Pontimicrobium sp. SW4: one gene and its partner. The protein of the gene in region 2 interacts with the protein of the main gene of each other region in a pairwise test. Links are inferred from orthologs where the notes say so. Each region holds a gene or a part of one and is shown on either strand. Other genes may lie near its edges.

Region 1 (7,418 bases), 750 kb from region 2 along the record:
TAAGCACTCATAAATTGAGTCCCATTTAGTAGCGCTAGTCCTTCTTTAGATTTAAGTTCTATAGGCTTCCAATTATATTTTGCATTTATTTCACTAGCCTTTTTAACTTCTCCTTTATACCATACTTCTCCATTACCTATTAAAGGAAGTGATAAATGTGCCAAAGGAGCCAAATCGCCAGAAGCTCCTAAAGAGCCTTGTGTATAAACTACTGGAAGAATATCATTATTATAGAAATCAACTAAACGATTAACAGTTTCTAATTGGCTTCCACTATGTCCGTAACTTAAAGATTGAATTTTAAGTAACAGCATAAGCTTTACTACTTCTCGAGGAACTTCATCTCCTGTACCGCATGCATGCGACTTCATTAAGTTTTCTTGAAGTTTTGTTAAGTTCTTATTACTTATCTTAACATTATAAAGCGAACCAAATCCTGTATTAATTCCATAAATAGGCTCTTTGTGGGATGCCATTTTATTATCTAAATAGGTTCTGCATTTTATAATACTATCTATAGCTTCCTTAGATAGTTCTAGTTTTTTCTCTTGAGTTAGAATATCATTAATAATATTCAAGTCTAATATATCGCGAGTAATATAATGTATGTTGCTCATATTTTTTTATTCAATTCCAAAATTCAGCATTCATAAAAATATATCCAAATAAATACAGCTCATATTATGAATTAAAAATATTTAGCTCTAATCTAAATATACATTTCTTCATCTGTGCCCTTTTTATCTTTATCTTCTTGTTTTTCTTGTGGTGGTTGCTCTGGCTTTTTAAACAAATCAATATAAGCTTCTCCTAAGTAATCAATAATATGGCTCGCTATTAAGCTTTGATAACCAAAATCCTCTAAAGCTATATCTGCAGAACGACCATGAAGGTAAACTCCAAAAATAGCTGCCGCTACAGCATCATAACCCTGAGATATTAATCCGGTGATTATTCCTGTGAGTACATCTCCACTCCCTGCTGTTGCTAATCCAGGGTTTCCTGTGGTATTAATATATAGCTTGTCTTGAAAAACTACAATTGTATTTGCACCTTTAATAACTAAAATCGTTTTGTGTTTTTTTACAAAAGATTTGGCTTTTTTAAGTTTATCAAAATCGTCTTTCCAACTTCCAATGAGGCGCTCTAATTCTTTAGGGTGTGGTGTTAATACCGAATTTTCTGGTATTAATTTCAATAATGCTTTCTTTGAAGATAATATGTTTAGCCCATCTGCATCAATAACCAGAGGGTGTTTATTTAGTTTTAAAAATGCTTCAAAAGCATTAATTGTTTTTTTATCTGTACCTAATCCAATTCCAATTCCTATAACAGTAGGTTCAATATCTAAATTAATTTTAGAAACTACATGCTCATCTTCATCTGTAATAACCATTGCTTCTGGTAATGCTGTTTGTAGTATAGTATAACCACACTTCGGAATATAACTTGTCACTAATCCTGCTCCTGAGACTAAAGCAGCGCGACTTGCCAATGTAACTGAGCCTATTTTACCATAACTTCCTCCAATAATTAAACTATGACCATAAGTTCCTTTATGAGCAAACTTTTCACGAGGTCTATATAATGGTAACACTTCGTATTTACCAATAAGTTCAGCTTCTGTTTCAGTAGTCATTAAAAATTCCTTGTCTAAACCAATATCAATAACTTCCCATTGCTGAGTATACCTTGCCGTATCTGGTAAAAAGAATACTAACTTTGGGGAGGCAAAACTTAGTGTATGGTTAGCCCAAACAACTCCATTTTGATCTTCAGGTACTTTATCGGCATATAAGCCTGAAGGCATGTCGACTGATAAAGTATAAGCTCTTGATTTACTAAAGTGCTGAAATAGTGCTTTCACCCAATCATCAATTGGTCTATTTAATCCAATGCCAAAAACAGCGTCTACAATAATATCGTCTTGGTGAATTTCAGGAAACTCTTCTTTACAACTTAATAATGTCGGCCAATCTTTAGTAACGTTTTTTATTCTATCATAATTTTTTAAAAAATCCTTAGAACGTTTATCACTACAATTAACCACATAAGTAAATACATTATAACCATGCGTAACAAGGTGTCTTGCAATTACTAAACCATCACCTCCATTATTTCCAATACCACAAAACACATGAATTGGTACTTGAGCACCTTGCATTCTTATATGTAGCCAATTAAATATTTGCATGCCTGCACGCTCCATTAAATCTGTTGGTGAAATATTTTGACGTTGCGTTGTAAGTATATCTCCTTGGTAAATCTGTTCTTTAGCAAATATTTTCATGCACTAAAATTTCTTTTATTGAGAATAATGTAACTTAAGGGGTAAAATAACTTGAAATTATAAATAAATATAGCTTCAATTTATAATTCATTAAAAGTTTAGTATTTATTTTTTTATTAATACAAAAGTAATACTTTTGAAAAGCATTAATAAGCGAAATGAACAGTTTAGACCAAAATATTAAGCTACACAATATTTCTTCTATTGGAAGCATTCCTTCTTTTGGTACTATTACTACAATTATTACAACCCTTTGGGGTTGCTAATTATATATCTTTCCGTCCGTACATCTGTGATTTTCTATCACAAAAATTAATGTTTCAATAAAAAAAGCCCAAAATGAAAGTTTTAAAATTTGGAGGAACATCTGTAGGTTCAGCCAAAAACATACAAAAAGTAATAGAAATAGTTAAAAATTCGTCTAAAAAGACTAATAATATAGCTGTAGTAGTCTCTGCTGTTGGTGGTATTACCGACAAACTATTAAATTCGGCTAACAAAGCTGTTGAAAAAGATATTACCTATAAAGAAATTTTTAACCAAGTAAAATCAATCCATCTTGATATTATTGATGGATTAATTGTAACAGGATCAACATCTAAAATAAAAGAGGAAGTGAATAATAAATTAGATACGCTCCAAAAACTTCTTGAAGGTATTTATTTAATTAATGAATTATCTCCAAAAACAACCGATAAATTACTAAGCTTTGGAGAACAGATGTCTTCATATATTATTTCTGAAGCCATGAAAGCAAGCGGTATAGATGTAACTCTTAAAAATTCTCAAGAATTAATTATCACCGATAATAATTATACTAATGCTTCAGTAAAATTTGACATTACAAATAGAAATATTGTAAGTTTTTTTGAGAAAAACACAAGCTCCGTAACTTTATTACCAGGTTTTGTTTCAAAATCCGTAGATGGAGAAATAACAACACTTGGACGCGGAGGTTCAGATTATACAGCTGCCATAATTGCAGCAGCAGTTGATGCTACTGAATTGCAAATTTGGACTGATGTAAGTGGTATGTACACAACAAACCCAAAATTAGTTAAACAAGCTAAACCAATAAGTAGTATATCGTATCAAGAAGCTGTAGAGTTATCCCATTTTGGAGCTAAAGTCTTATATCCTCCAACTGTGCAACCAGTTTTAGATAAAAAAATCTCTATAGTTATAAAAAACACTTTAGCTCCTGAAGATGTAGGCACTCACATTTCAAATAGAGCTACAAATGGAAACGTAAATGTAGTAAAAGGTATAAGCAACATTAATGATATTGCCTTATTAACACTTCAAGGTAACGGAATGGTTGGTATTCCTGGATTTTCAAAGCGCTTATTTGAAACATTATCGCAAGAAAAAATTAATGTTATTCTAATTACTCAGGCTTCTAGTGAACACTCCATTTGTATTGGTATTCAAGAGAAAGATGCAGATGCAGCTAAATTGGCAATAGATGAAACTTTTGAGAATGAAATTTCTTTGCATAAAATAGACCCCATTATTGTAGAAAAAGAGTTAGCAATTGTTGCTGTAGTTGGAGATAGCATGAAAAACCACCAAGGAATTAGTGGACGAATGTTTAGTGCTTTAGGAAAAAACAATGTGAATATTAGAGCTATTGCACAAGGTGCTTCAGAAAGAAATATTTCTGCGGTCATTTCAAAAAAAGATGTAAAAAAAGCACTAAATACTATACATGAACGCTTTTTTGAAACTAAATCGAAGCAACTAAATTTGTTTATCACAGGTGTTGGCAATGTCGGTGAACGTCTAGTAGAACAAATTAAGCAACAGAAAAAATATATAAAAGAACATTTAAAACTAAACTTAAGAGTTGTTGGACTTTCTAATTCTAGAAAAATGCTCTTTAATTCAGATGGTATAGATTTAACAAATTGGAAAGAAGAACTACAAAAAGGAGAAGATGCTTCGTTATTTTGGTTTTGTGAATGTGTAAAGTCTCTTAGTTTAAGAAATAGTGTATTTATAGATATTACTGCTAACCAAGACGTCGCAAACAAATATTCAGAATATTTAAGTGAAAGTATTGCTGTTATAGCATGTAATAAAATTGCATGTTCTAGTGACTTTAATAATTATAATAACCTAAAGCAGCTGGCAAGAAAATATAATGCACCTTTTTTATACGAAACAAATGTTGGTGCTGGATTACCAATAATTGACACACTTAACCATCTTATTTCTTCAGGTGATAAAATAAATTCAATTCAAGCAGTACTATCTGGCAGTTTAAACTTTGTTTTTAATAATTTTGATGACACAAAAAAGTTTCATGATGTTGTGAAATTAGCTCAAGAAGAAGGTTATACTGAGCCTGATCCACGTATTGATTTAAGTGGTGTAGATGTGGCAAGAAAAATACTTATTCTAGCACGTGAAAGCGGTACAGAAATGAACTTAGAAGACATCAAGAATGAACCTTTCTTATCTGCATCAGGAATTGCATCAAACTCGGTTGATGATTTTTATAAAACATTAATTGATGATGAAGCCCATTATCAAAACTTGTATAAATCTGCTCTAGAAAATAATTCTCAACTAAAATACGTTGCAGAGTTCAATGATGGAAAAGCTCAAGTTGGGTTAAAAGAAATACCGAAAGGTCACCCTTTTTATAACCTAGAAGGAAAAGATAACATTGTAATGTTTTATACCGAACGTTATCCTGAGCAACCAATGATTATAAAAGGCGCAGGAGCTGGAGCAGATGTTACGGCTTCAGGATTATTCGCTGACATTATTAGAATTGGAAATAACTAGATGACTGCCTTTATGGCTAATAAATATGAATAACGAAATTAGAATTTTTTCCCCAGCAACTGTAGCAAATGTTGCTTGTGGTTTTGATGTTTTAGGATTTTGCCTCGATAATAAAGGTGATGAAATGGTCATTAAAAAAACGAAACAAAAGGGTATAAAAATCACGCATATAGAAGGCTATGATTTGCCCTATGAAACCGACAAAAATGTCGCTGGTGTTTCAGCGCTAGCAATGTATGAGGATGCAAAACCAGATTGTGGATTCGAAATAGAAATATACAAGCATATTAAACCAGGAAGTGGCATAGGTAGTAGTGCCGCAAGTGCTGTAGGTAGTGTTTTTGGTATAAACGAATTGTTAGGAAAACCATATAACAAAACACAGCTCACTTATTTTGCAATGAAAGGTGAAGCTTTAGCAAGTAAAAGTGAACATGCCGATAATTTAGCACCAGCTATTTTTGGAGGTTTTACCCTTGTAAAAAGTATCTTGCCTTTAGACATTTTGCAAATACCAACACCATCGGAGTTGTATGTCACTTTAATTCATCCACAAATAGAGATTAAAACATCTGAGGCTCGTGAAATTCTACCGAAACAAGTCTCGCTAAGAGATGCGACAACACAATGGGCAAATGTTGGAAGTTTAATTCATGCACTACATACAAGTGATTATAAGTTAATTCAAAGATCCTTACAAGACATTATTGTAGAACCATTTAGAAAACAACTTATACCTCATTTCGATGCTGTAAAATTTGCAGCTATGGAAGCTGGAGCTTTAGGTTGCGCAATTTCTGGCTCTGGCCCCTCTGTTTTTGCTTTAAGCAAAGGAAAGGAGATTGCTAACAATGTTGAAAAAGCAATGCAAACCACATATTCAAAAACTGATATTGAGTACCATACATTTGTTTCCAAAATTAATCTTGAAGGCATAAAAATTATTAATGTATAATGAACTATTACTCACTAAATAGAAAAGCACCAAATACAACTTTTAAAGAGGCAGTCATCAAAGGATTAGCTCCAGACAAAGGCTTGTATTTCCCAGAATCAATCACACCGTTATCAGCAGATTTTTTTGATAATATTGAGCAACTTTCTAATTCGGAAATAGCGTTTGAAGCAATTAAACAATTCGTTTCTCCAGAAATTCCTATAAGTGTATTAAAACAAATAGTAGAAGACACTTTGGCGTTCGATTTTCCGGTAGTTCAATTAAACGAAAATATTTCTACGCTGGAATTATTCCATGGCCCAACTATGGCTTTTAAAGATGTTGGGGCTCGTTTTATGGCAAGGTGTTTAGGTTATTTTAACAAAGACAATAATAACGAAGTTACCGTTTTAGTGGCGACTTCTGGTGATACTGGTGGTGCTGTAGCGAATGGATTTTTAGGTGTAAAAGGTGTTAATGTTGTCATATTATATCCTAGTGGAAAAGTGAGTGATATTCAAGAAAAGCAACTCACAACACTTGGTCAAAATATAACAGCTTTGGAAGTCGATGGTGTGTTTGATGACTGCCAAGACATGGTGAAACGAGCATTTTTAGATGAAGCATTAACAAGTAACATGCAATTGACATCTGCAAACTCTATAAATGTAGCAAGATGGTTACCACAAATGTTTTATTTTATGTTTGCATACAAACAACTTAAAAGTACGTATGATGACATTGTTTTTTCTGTGCCTAGTGGAAATTTTGGAAATATTTGTGCAGGAATGATGGCACAACAGTTAGGTTTACCAATTAAGCATTTTGTTGCTTCAAACAATGAAAATAATGTGGTTACTGAATACTTAAAAACAAAAAACTATAATCCAAAACCATCTATACAAACCATAAGTAATGCTATGGATGTTGGAAATCCGAGTAACTTTATTAGAATTCAAGAAATTTATAAAAACGATTTCAATAAACTACAAGAGAACCTCTCTTCTTTTAGCTTTACAGATGCTGAAACTAAACTAGCTATGTTGGAAATTTATAACAACTATAATTATGTAGCTGACCCTCATGGAGCAGTTGGCTACTTAGGATGCAAAAACTATTTAAAAAGTAATCCAAAAGCCCATTGTGTCTTTTTGGAAACTGCGCATCCAACCAAGTTTTTAGATGTCGTTGAAGATGTTATTAAAACAACTGTAGCACTTCCAAAACAAATTGAAAGTGTAATCGGTAAAGAAAAAGTATCTGTTAAGATTAGTACCTATGAAGATTTAAAACAGTTTTTACTAAAATAAAACATCCTCAAATACTTTACTTATTAAATACTGTTAAAAACAAATCACTTAGTGTTAGGTATTTAACTTGATTTTAAAATTTCAAAAA
Region 2 (17,599 bases):
ATATATTTACACACTATAACAGATGCTGCGTATCTCAATAATAGTATAGCAAACCTAAATGAAAAGCTATATGGATTTGGATTTGGAATTGGAATTCTAACCAAAGTAGGCTTATTAAAACTCAACTACGCAAACGGAAAAAATGAAAATCAAAAATTCAAGTTCTCAAACTCAAAAATTCATTTAAGTTTAAATGTCAAATTATAAAATAGTCATGATTTTCAATGATTAATTACAAATAAATTTGAAATTTTAATAAATAATAATTGGTTAATTAACTTTTTATTGTGATTTTTGGGCTTGACTAATTCAAATAAATTATAAAATGAAAACAAAGTTTAGTGGAATTTTAACGCTATTGTTAGCGTTTATTGTGCAAGTATCCTTTGCGCAAGAAAAAACTATTTCGGGAACTGTTTCAGATGAATCTGGAATGCCTCTTCCTGGGGTAAACATTATTGTAAAAGGAACAACTAATGGAACGCAAACAGATTTTGATGGTAACTATACCATTAATGCAAGTGCTGGTGATGTTCTTACTTTCACCTATGTAGGTCTTAAAACTGTTGAGCAAACAGTAGGATCTTCTAACACTATAAATGTAACAATGCAAGAAGATGCTGCGTTGTTAGATGAAGTAGTTGTTACAGCTTTAGGGATTAAAAGAGAAAAGAAATCGCTTGGTTATGCGCAACAATCAGTTGGTGGTGAAGAACTAGTAAAAGCAAAAGAAACTGATATTGCTGATGCTTTGGCTGGTAAAGTAGCTGGTGTCCAAATAGTAGGTAATAACAGTTCTACATTTGGAAACTCAAGCATTCGTTTAAGAGGTCAAACTGATCTTTTATATGTAGTTGATGGAGTTAGAGTGTATGCTATAAGTGACATTAACCCAGAAAACGTTGCAGATATTTCAGTACTTAAATCTGGTGCTGCAACAGCGCTTTATGGTCCTGATGGAAGAAGTGGTGCTATTGTTATTACAACAAAAACAGCTGAATCTGGTGTAGCTCAATTTCAAATTGATCAAGCTTTCACTATTAACCAAGTAACTAATTTACCTGAATATCAAAATGAATATGGTGGTGGATATAGCCAAACGTTTAACACGTTTACTTATAACCCTGCTACTGATCCTGCTGAATGGGCTGCTTTTGATGGACAACCTTATCCAGATTTCTGGGCAGATGAAAGTTGGGGTCCTAGATTAGACGGTACTTTAGTACGTCACTGGGATAGTTGGGTTCCTGGAACTCCAGAGTTTGGTGAATTAAGACCTTGGTCTCCAAGTAAAAATGATATTAATACTTTTTATGAAGACGCTTATACAAACAATACAACATTATCTTTTTCTAAAGGAGGAGAAGATTACAATATTAGAACGTCATTAACTTATGTTGAAGCAAACGGTATTATTCCAAATTCAAGCAATAAATCAACTAGATTTGCGCTTAATGCAACATATAATATCACAGAAAAATTTGAGTTTTTTGCTAACATAAATGTTGAAGATAGAGATATGCTTAATAACCCAGATCAAGGGTATGCTAACTTAGGATCTAACTTTAACCAATGGTGGCAAAGACAATTAGACTTTAAACGTTTAAAAAGATATGAGCGTAATGGTCAAGTAGTATCTTGGAATATTCGTGGCCCTAGAGATGCACGTCCTTTATATTGGGATATGCCTTATTTCCACTCATATGAAAACGATAACAACTATAGAAAAAATACATATTTTGGAAAAGTTGGTGGTACATATACCTTCAACGACAATTTCAATATTACAGCAGAGATTAGAAAAACTTTTAACTCATACAATACTGATGATAGAGGAACAACTAAGAGTTTATTAGACCCTGCTTTCTTTAGTGAAAGTCATAGTAGAAATGAAAGAATAGATTATTTCGCCATGGCAACTTATAGTGATGTAGCCTTAAATGGAGATATCGACTATAACGTTAATTTGGGTGTAGAAAAAATTCACAGAGATTTTAGAAGCTTAAATGCTAACACTGTTGGTGACTTAACAATTCCAGATTTTTATAATTTAGCTGGCTCTTTAGATCCTGTAGCTGCAAGTGGTGGTAAAAGGCTTCAAAAGAATGATGGTATTTTTGCCAAAGGATCGGTAAGCTATAAAAAATTCTTATATTTAGATGGATCGTATAGACTTGACTGGTCTTCTACTGCTAATCCAGAGGATAACAGAGTTGAAACACTTGGAGCTTCGGCTAGTTTCTTAGCACACGAAGTATTACCTAAAAATGATGTTGTAACCTTTGCTAAATTAAGAGTAGGTTATTCTGAAGCACCTTATTTCCCTGGCCCATATCTAACTCAAAATGTTTATACAGTTGGCTCTCTGTATCAAGGAAATGGTAGACTTGGTATTAATAGTAGACAAGAGAACCCAGACCTTAAAGGTGGTGTTAGATCAGAGTTTGAAGTTGGTACTGAATTCCGTTTATTTAATGGAAAAATTGGTTTAGACTTATCTTACTGGGATAGGACAGATGATCAACTACCAATAAATATTCCTTTAGATGGTGCAACTGGTTATTCTAATACAAATATTAATAGTGGTAAGCAAACATCTTCTGGTTTTGAAGTTGCATTATTAGGTGATGTAGTTAGAAATGATAACTTTACTTGGGAACTTGGTGTAAACTTTGCAACACTTAATAGATATGTAGATGCTTTATATCCAGGAATTGACTCTAGAGATTTAAGTACTTATACATCTAACATGAGACTTCAAGAAAGAGTTGGTGAAGAATGGGGTACTTTAATTGGTAGAGGTTTTGCATACGGTGCTAATGGCGAAATTATGTATCGAGCTGCTAGTGGTGGTCGTTATTTCTACAGTCGTCAAACAAACAAAAACTTAGGTAATGTATTGCCTGATTTTACTGGTGGTTTAACATCTAATATGACTTATAAAAACTGGGACTTAAGTTTAGGATTTGACTTCCAAAAAGGCGGTAAATACTACTCTAGAACTGAAAGATATATGGATCATTCTGGTTTATCTGCTAAAACGGCAGGTCTTAACGATAAAGGTAACCCAAAAAGAGACCCTGTAGCTTCAGGTGGTGGTGTACACATCGTTGGTGTATTAGAAACTGGTACAGATGCTAACGGACAACCAACATCAGATGGTACTGTTGTAGATGCTTATGTTGAAGCACAAGATTTATACAACCTAGGTAACTTAGGTAACATCTACGAAAACAACTTACACGATGCATCTTATATTAAATTAAGAAGTGTGAAGTTAAACTACAACTTCGAGAAAGATTTTGTAAGCAAGTTTAGTTTAACTGCTGCATCAATTGGCTTCTTTGCTAATAACGTTTGGTTAATTGATTCTGAACTTAATTGGGTAGATCCTTCAGAGCTTGAAAGACGAGGTGGAATAAACTGGGCTGAAGCTGGTACACTTCCTCAAACAAGATCGATGGGAGTTAACTTAAGACTAACATTCTAAAAAACTAAGAAAAATGAAGAATACAATAAAAAACATAGCATTATTAATATGCGTTACTATGTTCTTTAGTTCATGTGAAACTATTGATTATGGTACTACAAATGACAACCCTAGTGGGCCTACAGCCCCTGTGACTTCACAGTTGCTTACGTCTGCTCAGGCTTCTATACCAGCAATTGCTGTAGATGAAAAAGCTATTCTATATATGCAACACATTACTCAAGGACAATATCCTGGGTCATCTCGTTACGAAACGTTAACTGCAAGTTATAATGGTTGGTATACTGGACCTATGCAGAATCTAAATGAAATTATTAAACTTAACGAAGATCCTGCAACTGCGGCGGCGGCTCTAGCATATGGAGCTACAGAAAATCAATTAGCAGTTTCTAAAATATTAAGAGCATATTACTTGCAGTATATGACTGATAGATGGGGTTATTTGCCTTGGTCGGAAGCATTCCAAGGAGTTCAAAGCCCTCAACCAGCTTTTGATTCTCAAGAATCTATTTACAACTTTATGTTTGCTGAAGTAGATGCTGCATTAGCAATGATTTCTAGTGGAGCTGGACCTCAAGGCGATGTATTATTTGATGGAGATATGGACAGATGGGCTGCTTTTGGAAATAACTTAAAAGCACAAATGGCTATGAGAATTTCTGATGTAAATCCAACTTTAGCACAAACTAAGTTTGAGCAAGCTGTTGCCTCTGGAATGTTAATTACAGATAACGCTGATAACATTGAATTCAATTATGGGTCTGATGAAACAAGTGATAGTCCATGGGAAGATAACTTCCAAACTCGTGAAGATTATATCTTGTCTGTAACAATGATTGAAGAGCAAAGAGCTAACTTAGATCCGAGAATGTTTGAATATGCAGAAGAAGCTAGAGATAGTGTACATCCTTCACCTAACTTCCCAGGAGGGATAGATGCAGGTTATGTTGGAGCACCAAATGGAGCAGTAAATGGTAATGTACCTGATTACTCTTTCATTACAAGTGATATCATTTATGAGAAACAATTCCCATCTCCTTTATTTACTGCTGCTGAAACGCATTTCAAAATGGCTGAAGCTGCAATGAAAGGATGGAATGTTGGTGGTGGTACTGCTGCTGCACACTATGACTTAGGAGTTCTTGCTTCTATGGATTACTGGGGAGTAGATACAGCTGACGCTGCGGCTTATCTTGCTGCACACCCTTATGTTGGAATTGCAGAAATTGCTTATGAAAAGTGGGTAGCATTATATTTACAAGGACCTGAAGCTTGGGCTGAGTGGAGACGTTTAGATCTTCCTTTACTTACACCTTCGCCTTTTGCAAGTACACAACAGATCCCAACTAGAGATGCTTATGATGCAGCTATAGAAAGCAACAACAAAGCAAATTATGACGCTATGGTTGCTGCGCAAGGTGCAGATAACATTTACACTAAACTATGGTGGGATGTAAACTAGTTTATTAAAAAACTTTGTTTTATATAAAAAAGGCTCAACAAATTATGTTGAGCCTTTTCTTTTTTTACAAATAAATACAATTGTTAAACACATGTGTTGTAAAATATTTCAACTAAAAAGATATAATTTACAGGCTAGAAAGTTAAAAAAGTTAAAATAACCCTAATAATAATTGCTTTTTTAACTTTTTATTATGATTTTTGGCTTAGACTAATTCAAATAAAATATAAAATGAAAACAAAGTTTAGTGGAATTTTAACGCTATTACTGGCGTTTGTTGTGCAATTTACCTTTGCACAAGGAAAAACAATTTCGGGAACAATTTCAGATCAATCTGGAATGCCTTTACCTGGAGTTAACATTATTGTAAAAAACACGACTAACGGTACTCAAACTGATTTTGATGGTAATTATACTATTACTGCCAATGTTGGTGATGTATTAGTTTTTACCTATGTAGGATTAAAAACTGTTGAGCAAACTGTTGGAGCTGCAAATACGATTAATGTTACAATGGAAGAAGATGCTGCCGTATTAGACGAAGTAGTAGTAACTGGTGTGGCAGGAGCTACATCTAGAAAAAAACTATCGGTTACTGTAGCAAAAGTTAGTACTGAGCAAATTGAAAAAGTACCAGCTGGTTCTGCAGCTAGTGCGCTTCAAGGTAAAGTTGCTGGTGTCTCTGTAACAAACTTAGGTCGTCCTGGACAAGGAGCAACTCTTCTTCTAAGAGGTGCAGCCAATTTTTATGGTTCGCAAGCACCATTAGTATTATTAGATGGTGTATTTGTTGAAGGTGGTCTTGGAGATATAAATGTTGATGATATTGCATCTTTTGAAATTGTAAAAGGAGCATCTGCTTCATCTTTATACGGGTCAAGAGCTGGAAATGGAGTTATATCTATTACTTCTAAAAGAGGTAAACTTGGTAAATCTGAGATTACACTTAGATCAGAAGTTGGATTCTCTAAAATCAATAACTACATTGAAACTAACCAATCTCATGGTTACGAGCTAGCCTCAGATTGGGAACAATTTAAAGGGCAATACACAAAATATGAAGGTGTAACCTATCCAGCTGGTTACCAAGGTGTATGGGCTGCTTCAGGTGTAAACGCAGTTACTGGTGGTAGAATTGAATCTGCCGATGGTTATTCTGACAACCCTTATGGTGTATACAACAATTTTCAAGATGCATTCTTTAAAAATGGTATTAACACAACTAATTATGCTTCTATTTCTAGTGGTAATGATAAGTCTCGTGTATTCTTTTCTTCTGAAAACACAGAAGCTGAAGGTGTTTTAGAAGAAACTGATGGATATACTAGAAATGGTTTACGTTTAAATGCAGATTATTATTTTAATGACTGGATTAAATTTACAACGAGTAACGCATTCATAAAATTAAATGATAACTCTCCAGGTGGTGGAAATGACATTTATAGAACTATTGCAAGACTAGCACCAGATGCACAGCTATTTGTTGAGAACCCAGATGGGCAACCTTATTGGTATAAGCCAGATCCATGGGAATCTGAAATTAGTAACCCATTATATAATTTATATGTAAGAGACGCAAAAGCTAAGCAACAACGTTTCTTAGGGTCTTATAATTTAAACTTAAGATTAACTGATGCCGTTACTGCTGAATTGGAATATGCATTTGAAAGCAATAACTATCGTTTTACAAGGCATAATAAATATGAAACATATACAACAACTGGTGACCCTATAGGATTTGGTTACAGTGAAGGTTCTTTGAATAAAAACAGTTCTTTTGAGTTATCTCAAAAAGCGCAAGCAACAATAAACTATGCTAAAACTTTTGGTGACCTTGAAGTAAAAGGTAAATTAAGTTATTTATTAGAAGATAGAGCTTATGAACAAGTGTCTGCTTCTGGTCAAAATTATTTATTTAGAGGTTTACCTACTTTAGATAACTTTGCTAATGCAGATATATCTGCTTCTTCAGACCAAAATGCTGAAAGAGCACAAAACATGTTTGTAATTGGTGGTTTAGTATATAAAGATCGCTATATTATTGATGCCTTATTTAGACGTGATGGTTCTTCTTTATTTGGAGCTAATGAAAGATGGAACAACTATTATAGAGTTTCTGGAGCCTATAGAGTTACTCAAGATATAGAAATTCCAGGTGTTCAAGAATTAAAGTTAAACTTTGCGAGAGGTACTTCAGGACAACGTCCAGGATTCTCATGGCAATATGAGCAAACGGCTCTTGGTGGAGGTTCTTTATCAACAAATAGAATCAAAGGTAATCCAGATTTAAAACCGTCATTAACAACAGAGAATGAATTTGGTTTAAACGCCTCTTTCTTAGATAGATTTACTTTAGAAGCTGCATACTCTAATCAAGTGTCAACAGATCAGTTTATGCTTGTTAGTTTATTTGCTCCTGCAAATGCTGGAAAAAATAGACAATGGCAAAATGTTGGTGATTTGGAATCAAATACTATTGAGGTGTCTTTAAACTCTCAAATTATTGATACTCCAAATGTGAAATGGGACTTAGGTGTAAACTTTACAACGGTTGATTCTAAAATTACTAAGTTAAACGCTCCTGAACAACAAGTAGGGCCTAGCGGTTTATTCTTATTAAGAGAGGGTATTGAATATGGTTCTATGTATGGTAGACGTTTTGTTACAGACTTAGCAACTATGGCTAATCAACTACCTTCAGGTATGTCTATTGGAGATTATAGTGTAAACAGTGATGGTGTCGTTGTTGAAACATCTCAAATTGGTACTACTGGTGAAGCTGCAATTATTGAAGTAGATGCTAACGGGACTCCTGTTTTTGAAAAAATTGGTAATCAAAATGCAGACTTTAACGTAGGTATTGTATCAAATTTCAGCTATAAAAAGTTAGATTTCTATATGCTTTGGGATTGGAAACAAGGCGGTGATATTTATAACGTAAACGGACAATGGACTACTATTAGTGAGAGAAACGCAATTGTTGATCAAGCTGGTAAGCCAGATTCTGAAAAGAAAACCAGAGTATATTACGGTTCTCTATACGATGTTAACCAAAATAACGCCTTTTGGGTTGAAGATGGTAGCTTTGTAAAGTTAAAAGAGGCTTCTGTTTCTTATACATTTGACTCTAAACAAATTCCTTTCTTAAGTTCACTTAAAGTGAGTTTAATTGGTAGAAACCTTTTAACGTTTTCTGACTATAAAGGTTGGGATCCTGAAATTGCTAATTATGATGGTGGTACACAACAGTACTACAGTGTTGATTATGGTGTTTACCCTAACCAATCATCATACTCAATGTCAGTTCAAATTAAATTCTAAAAAAAATTGCAATAAGACGCAACCTTTTTAAAAAGGTTGCATCTTATTATAAAAACAAACATACTATTATGAAAAAAATAATTAACATATTTTCTTTAGCTGCACTATTAGCTTTTGGAGTGTCGTGTGACGACTTCTCTTCAGATTTAGGTGTAGATAACTTAGAAAATCCAAATGATGACATTTTAACATCTGATCCTGTTGCCTTAGCTGCAACTGCTGATGGTGTAGTAAGAAACTTATTTATGACGTCTCACAGTACAGCTTCGCCTGCTGCAGCATTTGCTACAATGGCGGACATCACTAGTTGCTCTTGGGGTAACTTTGGTATGAGAGATTTATCTAGTGAGCCTAGAGTAGCGTTTAATAATTCACCTGCTTACGGTAACAATGTTACAAGATCTTATTTTAATTCCATGTATTCAGTACTGTCTGATGCTAATACTTTAGCATTAGCAGTAGAAAATGGAACTGAGTTTGATAATCCTGAAAAAATTCTCACCATTGCAAAGTTTGCTCAAGCTACAGCTATTGCACAACTAGCAATAGTATTTGATCAAGTATGGTTATCTGACGAAACTGGTGTTGTAGCTGGAACTGGTCTTGAAGGTGCTTCAGACTATGCTACAGCAATGACCTTTGCTTTAAATAAATTAGATGAAGCTATTGCTATTGCTTCTGCTAATGGAATTACTTTTGATGAAGCTATCATCCCTGGTGGTGCTGGTGTAAATGCTGTTAAATACATGAACAGTCTTGGTGCTCGTTGGTTAGTGAGTAACGTAAGAAATAGTACTCAAAAAGCTTCAATCGATTGGAACAGAGTATTAACTTATACACAAAATGGTATTACTGAAGATTTTGAAATCTATATGGATGATGTTACTTGGTACGATTTAGTTCCAAAAACATATTTAGTATACCCAGGTTGGGCAAGAGTTGATATGAGAGTTATTAATATGATGGATCCTTCTACTCCTGCTTATTGGGAAGATGGTGTAACGTTTCAAGCTGAATCTACGTCTGCTGATGCGCGTTTAGCAACTGATTATGGTTACTTATCTTCTAATAACTTCCGTCCTGAAAGAGGTCAATATCACTACAGTAGCTATCGCTATAGTAGATATGATGACTATATCACGTATTGGACTATGAATGTAGTTGAATATTCAAAATCTGAGAATGATATGTACATGGCTGAAGCATTAGTAAACAAAGCTGCTCCAGATTTAGCTGGTGCTGCCGCTGTAATTAATGCAGGAACTAGAGTTACTAGAGGAAATTTGCCTCCTGTTGCTGCAGATGCTCAAGAGATTAAGGATGCTATTCACTATGAAAGAATGGTTGAGTTTGCATACACAGCTCCTTATATTGGGTTCTGTGAAATGAGAAAAGAAGATCTTTTACAAGCAGGTACTTTATTACATTTCCCTGTACCTGGAAGTGCATTAGAATCTATTCCTGCTGAATACTATACTTTAGGAGGCACAGAAGGTGTTGCTGGTGAAGATTATTCAACTGGTGGTTGGAGATAAGAAATAAAAGATATTTCATATAAGTTAACTCCTCTAAACAATGTTTAGAGGAGTTTTTTATTTTACCTACTTTTGCATTCATGGAAAAAGAAACAAAAATTTTTGGGATTAGAGCAATAATTGAAGCTATAAATTCTGGTGAAACAATTGATAAAGTCTTTATACAGAAAGGGCTCAAAGGCGAACTCTTTTTTGAGCTAGATAAGTTACTTAGAAAATACTCAATTAACACATCTTATGTCCCTCTTGAAAAGTTAAATAGGCTTTCAAACAAAAATCATCAAGGTGTTGTTGCACAAATTTCACCTATAGAATTTCATGATTTAGAGACATTAGTTTTAGATGTTATTGAATCTGGGAAAAACCCATTATTCTTACTGCTAGACCAAATTAGTGATGTTAGAAATTTTGGCGCCATTATTAGAACAGCAGAATGCACAGGAGTTAACGGCATAATTATTCAAAAAAAAGGAGGCGCTCCAATAAATGGTGATACGATTAAAACAAGTGCTGGAGCAGTTTTTAACATACCAATATGTAAAGTTGATCATATAAAAGATGCTATGTTTTATTTACAAGCATCAGGAATTAAAGTAATAGCTGCAACTGAAAAAACGAATGATACCATTTATGATGTATCCTTTGTAGAACCATGTGCTATTATCATGGGATCTGAAGGAAGAGGAATAAACCCTTCAGTTTTAAAATTAGTTGACGACAAAGCAAAATTACCAATGCGTGGAGAAATAGGTTCTCTTAATGTGTCTGTAGCTTGTGGTGCCTTTCTATACGAAGTAATTAGACAAAGACTTTAATCATTATTTCTGCGCCTAAGATGGTACGTTATTTTAAATCTAGGCTTATTATCCTCCTCTACTATTTCTGACTCCTCTGGTAAGTTTTCAATAAAATTTCCATTTTCATCAAAATGTTTTAAGAAAGGATCGTCATCTTCATTATAATTTGGTTGTTCCCAAGCATATTTTTTAGGCTTTGCAATCGACTTTCTGAACAATAATGCAAAAACAAATCCTATGATTAGTCCAGATAAATGTCCTTCCCAAGACACCTTTTCTTTAATTGGGAATACATACCAAATCATAGAACCATAAAGAAAGACAACCAATAGCGATAAAGCAATAAGTCTAAAATGCTTAGCAAAAATGCCTTTAAAAAGTATGAAGCTCATAAGGACATAAATCAATCCACTTGCTCCAATATGATAAGATGGACGTGCAATAAACCAAGTAAGTAAGCCAGAAAACAATATACCATAGCCTATAACTTTCCAGGAAATCTCTCTATAGAAATAAAAAAGAGCCACCGATAACACAAAGAGTGGAATAGAGTTATGATACAAATGCTCCATACTTCCATGAACAAATGGACTAAAAACAATGCCTTTTAAGCCACTTAAGGTTCTAGGGTATACTCCTAAATCATTAAAACTGAATCCAAATCTAACTTCAAACCAAAAAATCAACCATAAAATCATTACAAAAGCTAATGGAAAGCCAACGACTCCAGTTGTATATTTAAATTGATCTTGATTGTTCATGGTTCTTTTTAGTCGTTATTAATCAAATAACTAACCAAAGCTATTGATTATGAAACTTTGTCATTAAAATAATAAATAATTGACTTAATTTTACAATATGAATGAACCTTTAGCAGAACGTTTAAGACCAAAAATCTTAGAGGATTATATTAGTCAGTCACATTTGATTGGTACTAATGGCTCACTAACAAGTTCAATTAAGCAAGGAATTATTCCCTCTATTATACTTTGGGGACCACCAGGAATTGGAAAAACTACGTTAGCACACATCATTGCGAATGAATCTAAAAGACCTTTTTACACTTTAAGTGCTATTAACTCTGGAGTGAAGGATGTACGCGAGGTAATTGATAAAGCAAAACAAAGCGGAGGCTTATTTACTACAAAAAATCCAATTTTGTTTATTGATGAAATACATCGCTTTAGTAAATCGCAACAAGATTCTTTGCTACAAGCCGTAGAAAAAGGTTGGGTAACTCTGATTGGAGCAACGACAGAAAATCCAAGTTTCGAAGTTATTCCTGCATTGCTATCTCGTTGTCAAGTCTATATTTTAAATTCTTTCGACAAAAACGATTTAGAGAGCCTTTTAAAGCGCGCTGTTGAAAAAGATGACATTCTATCCAAAAAGAACATAATCATCGACGAAACGGAAGCTCTATTACGTCTTTCTGGAGGTGACGCTAGGAAATTGTTAAACATTTTCGAACTAATCGTTAATTCTTACGATTCTGACAAAATTATAATTACCAACGAAGCCGTTTTACAGAAAGTTCAAAACAACACAGTTCGTTATGATAAAACCGGCGAACAACATTACGATATTATTTCAGCATTAATAAAATCTATTAGAGGTAGTGACCCAAATGCTGCTGTTTATTGGTTGGCAAGAATGATTGAAGGTGGTGAAGATGTAAAGTTTATTGCTAGACGATTATTAATCCTTGCTAGTGAAGATATTGGAAATGCAAATCCAACGGCATTAGTTATTGCCAATAGTACCTTTCAAGCGGTTTCAACTATTGGTAATCCTGAATCTAGAATTATTTTAAGCCAATGTGTTACATATTTAGCATGTTCACCTAAGAGTAATACAGCTTATAAAGCCATAAAAGATGCGCAACAATTGGTACAAGAAACTGGCGATTTAAGTGTGCCACTTTCCATAAGAAATGCGCCAACAAAGCTCATGAAAGAATTAGGTTATGGCGATAATTACCAATATGCGCATAACCATGAAAATAATTTTGCACTTCATGAATTCCTTCCAGATGATATATCTGGTACTAAACTCTATGATCCAGGTGAAAACTCAAGGGAAAAAGGAATGCGCGAGTTTTTAAAAAATCGTTGGAAAGATAAATACGACTATTAAAACTTAATATTTAAAGTTTTTACAGTTGCTTGTTTCCCATCGTTTTTTGATAGATACCAAAAGCCATCTTCTTTATAAACAATAGCATTTTCGTCCTTCACCAAAAACACATTTTCCAAATTAGTTTCAAGCATTATCATTACTACCTTTGGAGTTTTATCTACTAACTGGTAGCCGTTTTCTATTTTTTGTGCATATAGAATATTTATTTCAGGCTCTCCTTGTTTAACAACCTTTTTAACTTCTCTTCCAATGACCGTTGTAGGCTTTTTTATTTCTTCTTTTGCTGCTTTTTTTTCAGGAATTTCTTTTACTTGTGTTTGCTTTTGTTTTAAAGTATTTATTTCTTCTTTTAACTTTTGGATTTCTTCATTTGAATCTTTTTCAGAGCTTACCGAAGCTCTAGCCAATATGTTTTCATTGGGTTGGTATTTATAATTAACTGTTTCAAAATCTTCAAAAGCTCCTCTCAAAGCTAATGTATAAGCGGTTTTGAAATTCTTCTCTCTCGTAGACCCAATTTTTGTTGTGTAGACAATATTGCCATCACAATCTTTTAGTTGCGCTTTTAATTTTGTTTGAAAGAGACCTTTCTCCTTTAAAACATCACTTCTTAATCCTAAACATCTATTTTTAGCTAAATCCATCGGGTACTCCGCATCTTCCATAATAGCTTCAAATCCATATTTATTAAACAAAAACTGAGATAAAGAATTAAGCTGATATTTATCTTTTTCGTCTACAAAATCGTACTTATAAGGTACAATTACATATTTATAATCGTTAAGGCTTTTTTGTGCTATTGCCGATGAAACGCTACCTAAAAACAGGGATATTATCAATAATTTTTTCATTATTTTTTAAATTAATCTATGACTATAAAGATACATTTTGTAATTATAAAAATTGCTTCAACTCTATGAGGTTATTAACATGTTTCAATTCTCCGTTTAAATCTTCGTTATGGTAATTAAAACAAATAGCATCTAATCCAACATCTAAGGCTCCTAAAATATCCGCTTCTAGATTATCCCCAATCATAATGCTATTACTTTTGTTAGCTTTTGCTAAACTAAGAGCATGATTAAAGATTTTTGGATTTGGCTTCTTTACTCCTACCATTTCAGAATTGGTAACAGTTTTAAAATAATGTTCAATATTTGCATTGTTTAATTTTCCTTGTTGTACTTCTTTAAAACCATTTGTAATTATATGTAACTGGTATTTTGGTTTTAAATAATCTAAGATTTCTACAGCACCATCAAACAAATGGTTAAACGAGCATAAATGAGTAATATAGTCTTCCGATAATTTATAAATCAAGCTAGGTTTTACAACAATATTTAGCTCACTAAATGCATCATGCAAACGACCAAAACGCAATTTTGATTTTTCTATTTTTTCCTCTCTATATAGTTTCCAATACTGAAAGTTGATTGGCTCATAAACTTCTAAAAACTCTTTTAAATTAGTATCTATATTATTTAATTGAAATATTTTTTCGAAAGTAAGCCCAGAATTTTTATCAAAATCCCAAAGGGTATGATCTAAATCAAAAAAAACGTGAGAGATATTATTAATTTTCATCTGTTTTTATTTATTTTTTTCTAAGGACATATGTAACATCAAATTATTATTCATTTATATCACTGTAGTATTAGATATTGATGTTTCATGTTCTGAATTTAATGCTATTGCAAATAACTCTTTATATCCAGACCATATTGGGTCATCACTAAAAGAGTAATTATGAAATATTGGTGTAAAAGTACCATTCACTTTTTTTATTTGTAATATAATTTTTTCTAAGGTTTGTTTTTTATCTAATAAAGAAACATGTCTTAAAAGCGAATAATCCATTAGATGGAATGTATTAACTAGTAAAGGTGTTTGTACTTCATAATCTAAATCATAAAACAAAAATGGTGTACAGGTTCCTGCTCTAAAACCAATATGGCTAATATAACCCATTGTATAATCTTCTTTAATCTCTAAATCTATTAAATTACGGTAGGCACTAGGCAAATTAAGTTTTGAAAACGAGTTTCTTGAAGCTATAAGTGATGTATTAATTGTAGATTCCATGCTTTGCTTTTCACTCTTTAAAATGTCGAAATCTTCCAATGCGAAAAAAGAGGCTTTTAAGCCAACATTACAATAATCGGCAACCGATTTTATTAAAGACACAAATACTTTTTTATTGATACTTATATTTTTATCGTAGGTTGTGTAATCACCAATTAAAAAACATACTAAAAACTTGCTCTTACTATGTTTTTGCATATTAATAATCCATTTATAAGTATCATATGGATCTCTTTTAAATTGTAGCAATACCAAATAACGCTGGTATAACTGTTTAAATTTAAACCTGAAAATATCATTTAGAGTTCCTCCAATGGTTCTCATTAAACCTTTTTGCTTAAAATAGTATGCCATTGGAACATCTATAACAGGCTTTACGTTATAAGTTCTCTCTTTAAATTGAAAATCAGGAAATTTTCTTTGTAAAGCCTTTCTAAATTTAAAAGCCCAAATATCAACAACAGGTTGCTCTAAAAAATTGTGCTTATAAGCTAAACTATCATTGGCAGTAAATCGTCCATATTCATCTTTTACATGTGGCATATACTCTTCATAACGACTTAACAAATAAAAAGACGCGGCAAAAATATCGAATGGCATTGAATTTTTTTCTCCACTATAAAAGAAACACTTTGTATCCCCCCAATCTTGTACATGAATATCATTATCGGCTAAACCTTGTTCAAATAAAATTGAATGATTTTTTATATGAAATTCATTACCAAGTTGCTGTGTAGAATAAGACATTTTTAAACTATCATGCGCAATAAACTCTTCAACTTGTGTGGTAAAAGATACTGGAATACCTAAAATACGCGTACACACTTGCTTAAATATGTAATTTAAACGAGGTGTAATTTTATGAGTATAGACTAAAAGCATTACAAGATATTTTCATCTGCGAAGCTAAAGTATGCTTTTTCGGTTATAATTAAATGATCCAAAACCTTTATGTCTAAACTTTTTGCTGCAGTATTTAATTTGGCAGTTAGTTGTTTATCTGCTTCACTAGGCTTAAGTGTTCCTGAAGGATGGTTATGTGCTAAAATAATTCCTGTCGCTCCAACTTCTAAAGCGGTCTTAAGTGCTAAACGAACATCAACAAGTGTTCCTGTTATACCTCCTTTACTTAATTGATTTTTTTGAATGACTTTATTAGAATTATTCAAATACACTATCCAAAATTCTTCATGTGGTAATTCGCCAATAATGGGCTGCATGAATTCAAAAACCGAAGCACTTGATGTGATTTTTTTCTTTTCTAAAGCCTCTCCTCCTCTACGTCTCCTACCTAACTCTAAAGCTGCAGCAATAGTTATAGCTTTCGCTTCACCAATACCTTTAAAATTCATAAGTTGCTTAATAGATAGTTTTCCTAGCTCGCTCAAGTTATTATCAACACTTGCTAAAATACGCTTACATAAGGCTACAGCACTTTCGTCTCTATTTCCCGAACCAATTAAAATAGCAACTAATTCGGCATCACTTAATGCTACTTTTCCTTTATCACGAAGTTTTTCTCTTGGTTGATCGTCTTGACTCCAATTTTTAATTGAAAACGAAGATGGTTTTTCACTCATTGGTTAAAGATAAATATTGTAAATTTCAGAAGCAATAAAAACTTTAAATATGAAATCTTTATTTAATGCTGATACTCATAAAGAAATTCTTGAAAGAATTGAGAAATTAAACGAAAACACCTCAGCTAATTGGGGAAAAATGTCTGTTGGACAAATGCTTACTCATTGTCAAAAACCCCTTGAAGTTGCAAACGGCAACTTACAGTTAAATACTAAAATTGGTTTTTTAAAAAAGCTTATGTTTAAATTTTTCAAACCGCTTATGTACAATGATAAAACTTGGCAAAAAAACTTGGCTACTGTCAAGGAATTTAAAATTACTGAAACTAAAGAATTCAATCAAGAAAAGAGTAAATTGGTAAACGTAATTAATGAATTTTCGAATATAAAAGATAAAAGTAACTGGCCAAAGCATCCATTTTTTGGTAATTTTAATACCGAACAATGGGGACAAATGCAATACAAACATTTAGATCATCATTTAAAACAATTTGGAGTATAAATAATGAGTAACTATCCACCACCACACCATCAAGATCATGATATAAACAACATGATTAAAGTTATTAAAGCTTATCCTTTAGCTACTGTCATCTCTGTAAAAGACAATGTTCCTTTGGTAACTCATATGCCATTAATTTATAGAGAAACTGACGGCAAATTAATTGGACATATTGATATTTATAATCCGCAAACCAAATTAATGCGTGATGATAATGACCTCACTATCATTTTTTCTGGACCACAATGTTATATATCACCAAGCGTTTATACATCAACACAATTACCAACTTGGAATTATATAAAAGTACATTTAAAAGGAACCGTTAAAGCAATTGAAAGTAAGGATGCTTTAAAAAATTCACTTATAACAATGACTGAGTTTTTAGAACAACCTGATCATAAATATATTTTGGAAGCAGACAATCCTAGAATGGAAGGTGCGTTAGATTATATAAAAATGTTTGAAATAACCATAACAGATTGGGAAGGTAAATTCAAATTGTCACAAGACAAAAATAAAAGTGATATTGAAGGTGCAAAACAAGAACTCATTAGAGCAAATCAAGTGAATATTGAAAACTTCTTAAATTCTGTTTTTAATTAATTATGACAAAAATAGTGCCTTTTATATTCTTCTTTTTTATTGGATGTCATTTAGCTTTTAGCCAAACTCCTCAAAAAAAAGTAAT

The links.
Region 1: the proteins of rlmB (region 2) and ABGB03_RS07680 interact in binary tests that used the Escherichia coli proteins (3 or more experiments, as listed by UniProt). The link is inferred for Pontimicrobium sp. SW4 from one-to-one orthologs.

Annotation. Positions count from the first base shown.
Region 1 is NZ_CP157199.1:1,640,610-1,648,027, forward strand. Bases 1-2,982 are described here. They hold ABGB03_RS07680 (NAD(P)H-hydrate dehydratase), read right to left. Parts: upstream 2,291-2,982; coding sequence 710-2,290; downstream 1-709. Other genes in these bases: hutH (histidine ammonia-lyase), read right to left, coding at 1-617; thrA (bifunctional aspartate kinase/homoserine dehydrogenase I), read left to right, coding at 2,630-2,982. Outside these bases: more of thrA, read left to right, coding at 2,983-5,083; ABGB03_RS07690 (homoserine kinase), read left to right, coding at 5,109-6,038; thrC (threonine synthase), read left to right, coding at 6,038-7,330. UniProt on the Escherichia coli protein: Bifunctional enzyme that catalyzes the epimerization of the S- and R-forms of NAD(P)HX and the dehydration of the S-form of NAD(P)HX at the expense of ADP, which is converted to AMP.
Region 2 is NZ_CP157199.1:2,379,435-2,397,033, forward strand. What follows is about bases 8,865-11,755. They hold rlmB (23S rRNA (guanosine(2251)-2'-O)-methyltransferase RlmB), read left to right. Parts: upstream 8,865-9,888; coding sequence 9,889-10,623; downstream 10,624-11,755. Other genes in these bases: ABGB03_RS11195 (hypothetical protein), read left to right, coding at 8,865-9,808; ABGB03_RS11205 (rhomboid family intramembrane serine protease), read right to left, coding at 10,620-11,366; ABGB03_RS11210 (replication-associated recombination protein A), read left to right, coding at 11,464-11,755. Outside these bases: ABGB03_RS11175 (hypothetical protein), read left to right, coding at 1-207; ABGB03_RS11180 (SusC/RagA family TonB-linked outer membrane protein), read left to right, coding at 326-3,490; ABGB03_RS11185 (SusD/RagB family nutrient-binding outer membrane lipoprotein), read left to right, coding at 3,504-4,952; ABGB03_RS11190 (SusC/RagA family TonB-linked outer membrane protein), read left to right, coding at 5,184-8,273; more of ABGB03_RS11195, read left to right, coding at 8,342-8,864; more of ABGB03_RS11210, read left to right, coding at 11,756-12,741; ABGB03_RS11215 (hypothetical protein), read right to left, coding at 12,738-13,595; ABGB03_RS11220 (YjjG family noncanonical pyrimidine nucleotidase), read right to left, coding at 13,639-14,328; ABGB03_RS11225 (polysaccharide deacetylase family protein), read right to left, coding at 14,383-15,708; DNA repair protein RadC, read right to left, coding at 15,708-16,406; ABGB03_RS11235 (DUF1569 domain-containing protein), read left to right, coding at 16,456-16,908; ABGB03_RS11240 (FMN-binding negative transcriptional regulator), read left to right, coding at 16,912-17,514; ABGB03_RS11245 (N-acetylmuramoyl-L-alanine amidase), read left to right, coding at 17,517-17,599. UniProt on the Escherichia coli protein: Specifically methylates the ribose of guanosine 2251 in 23S rRNA.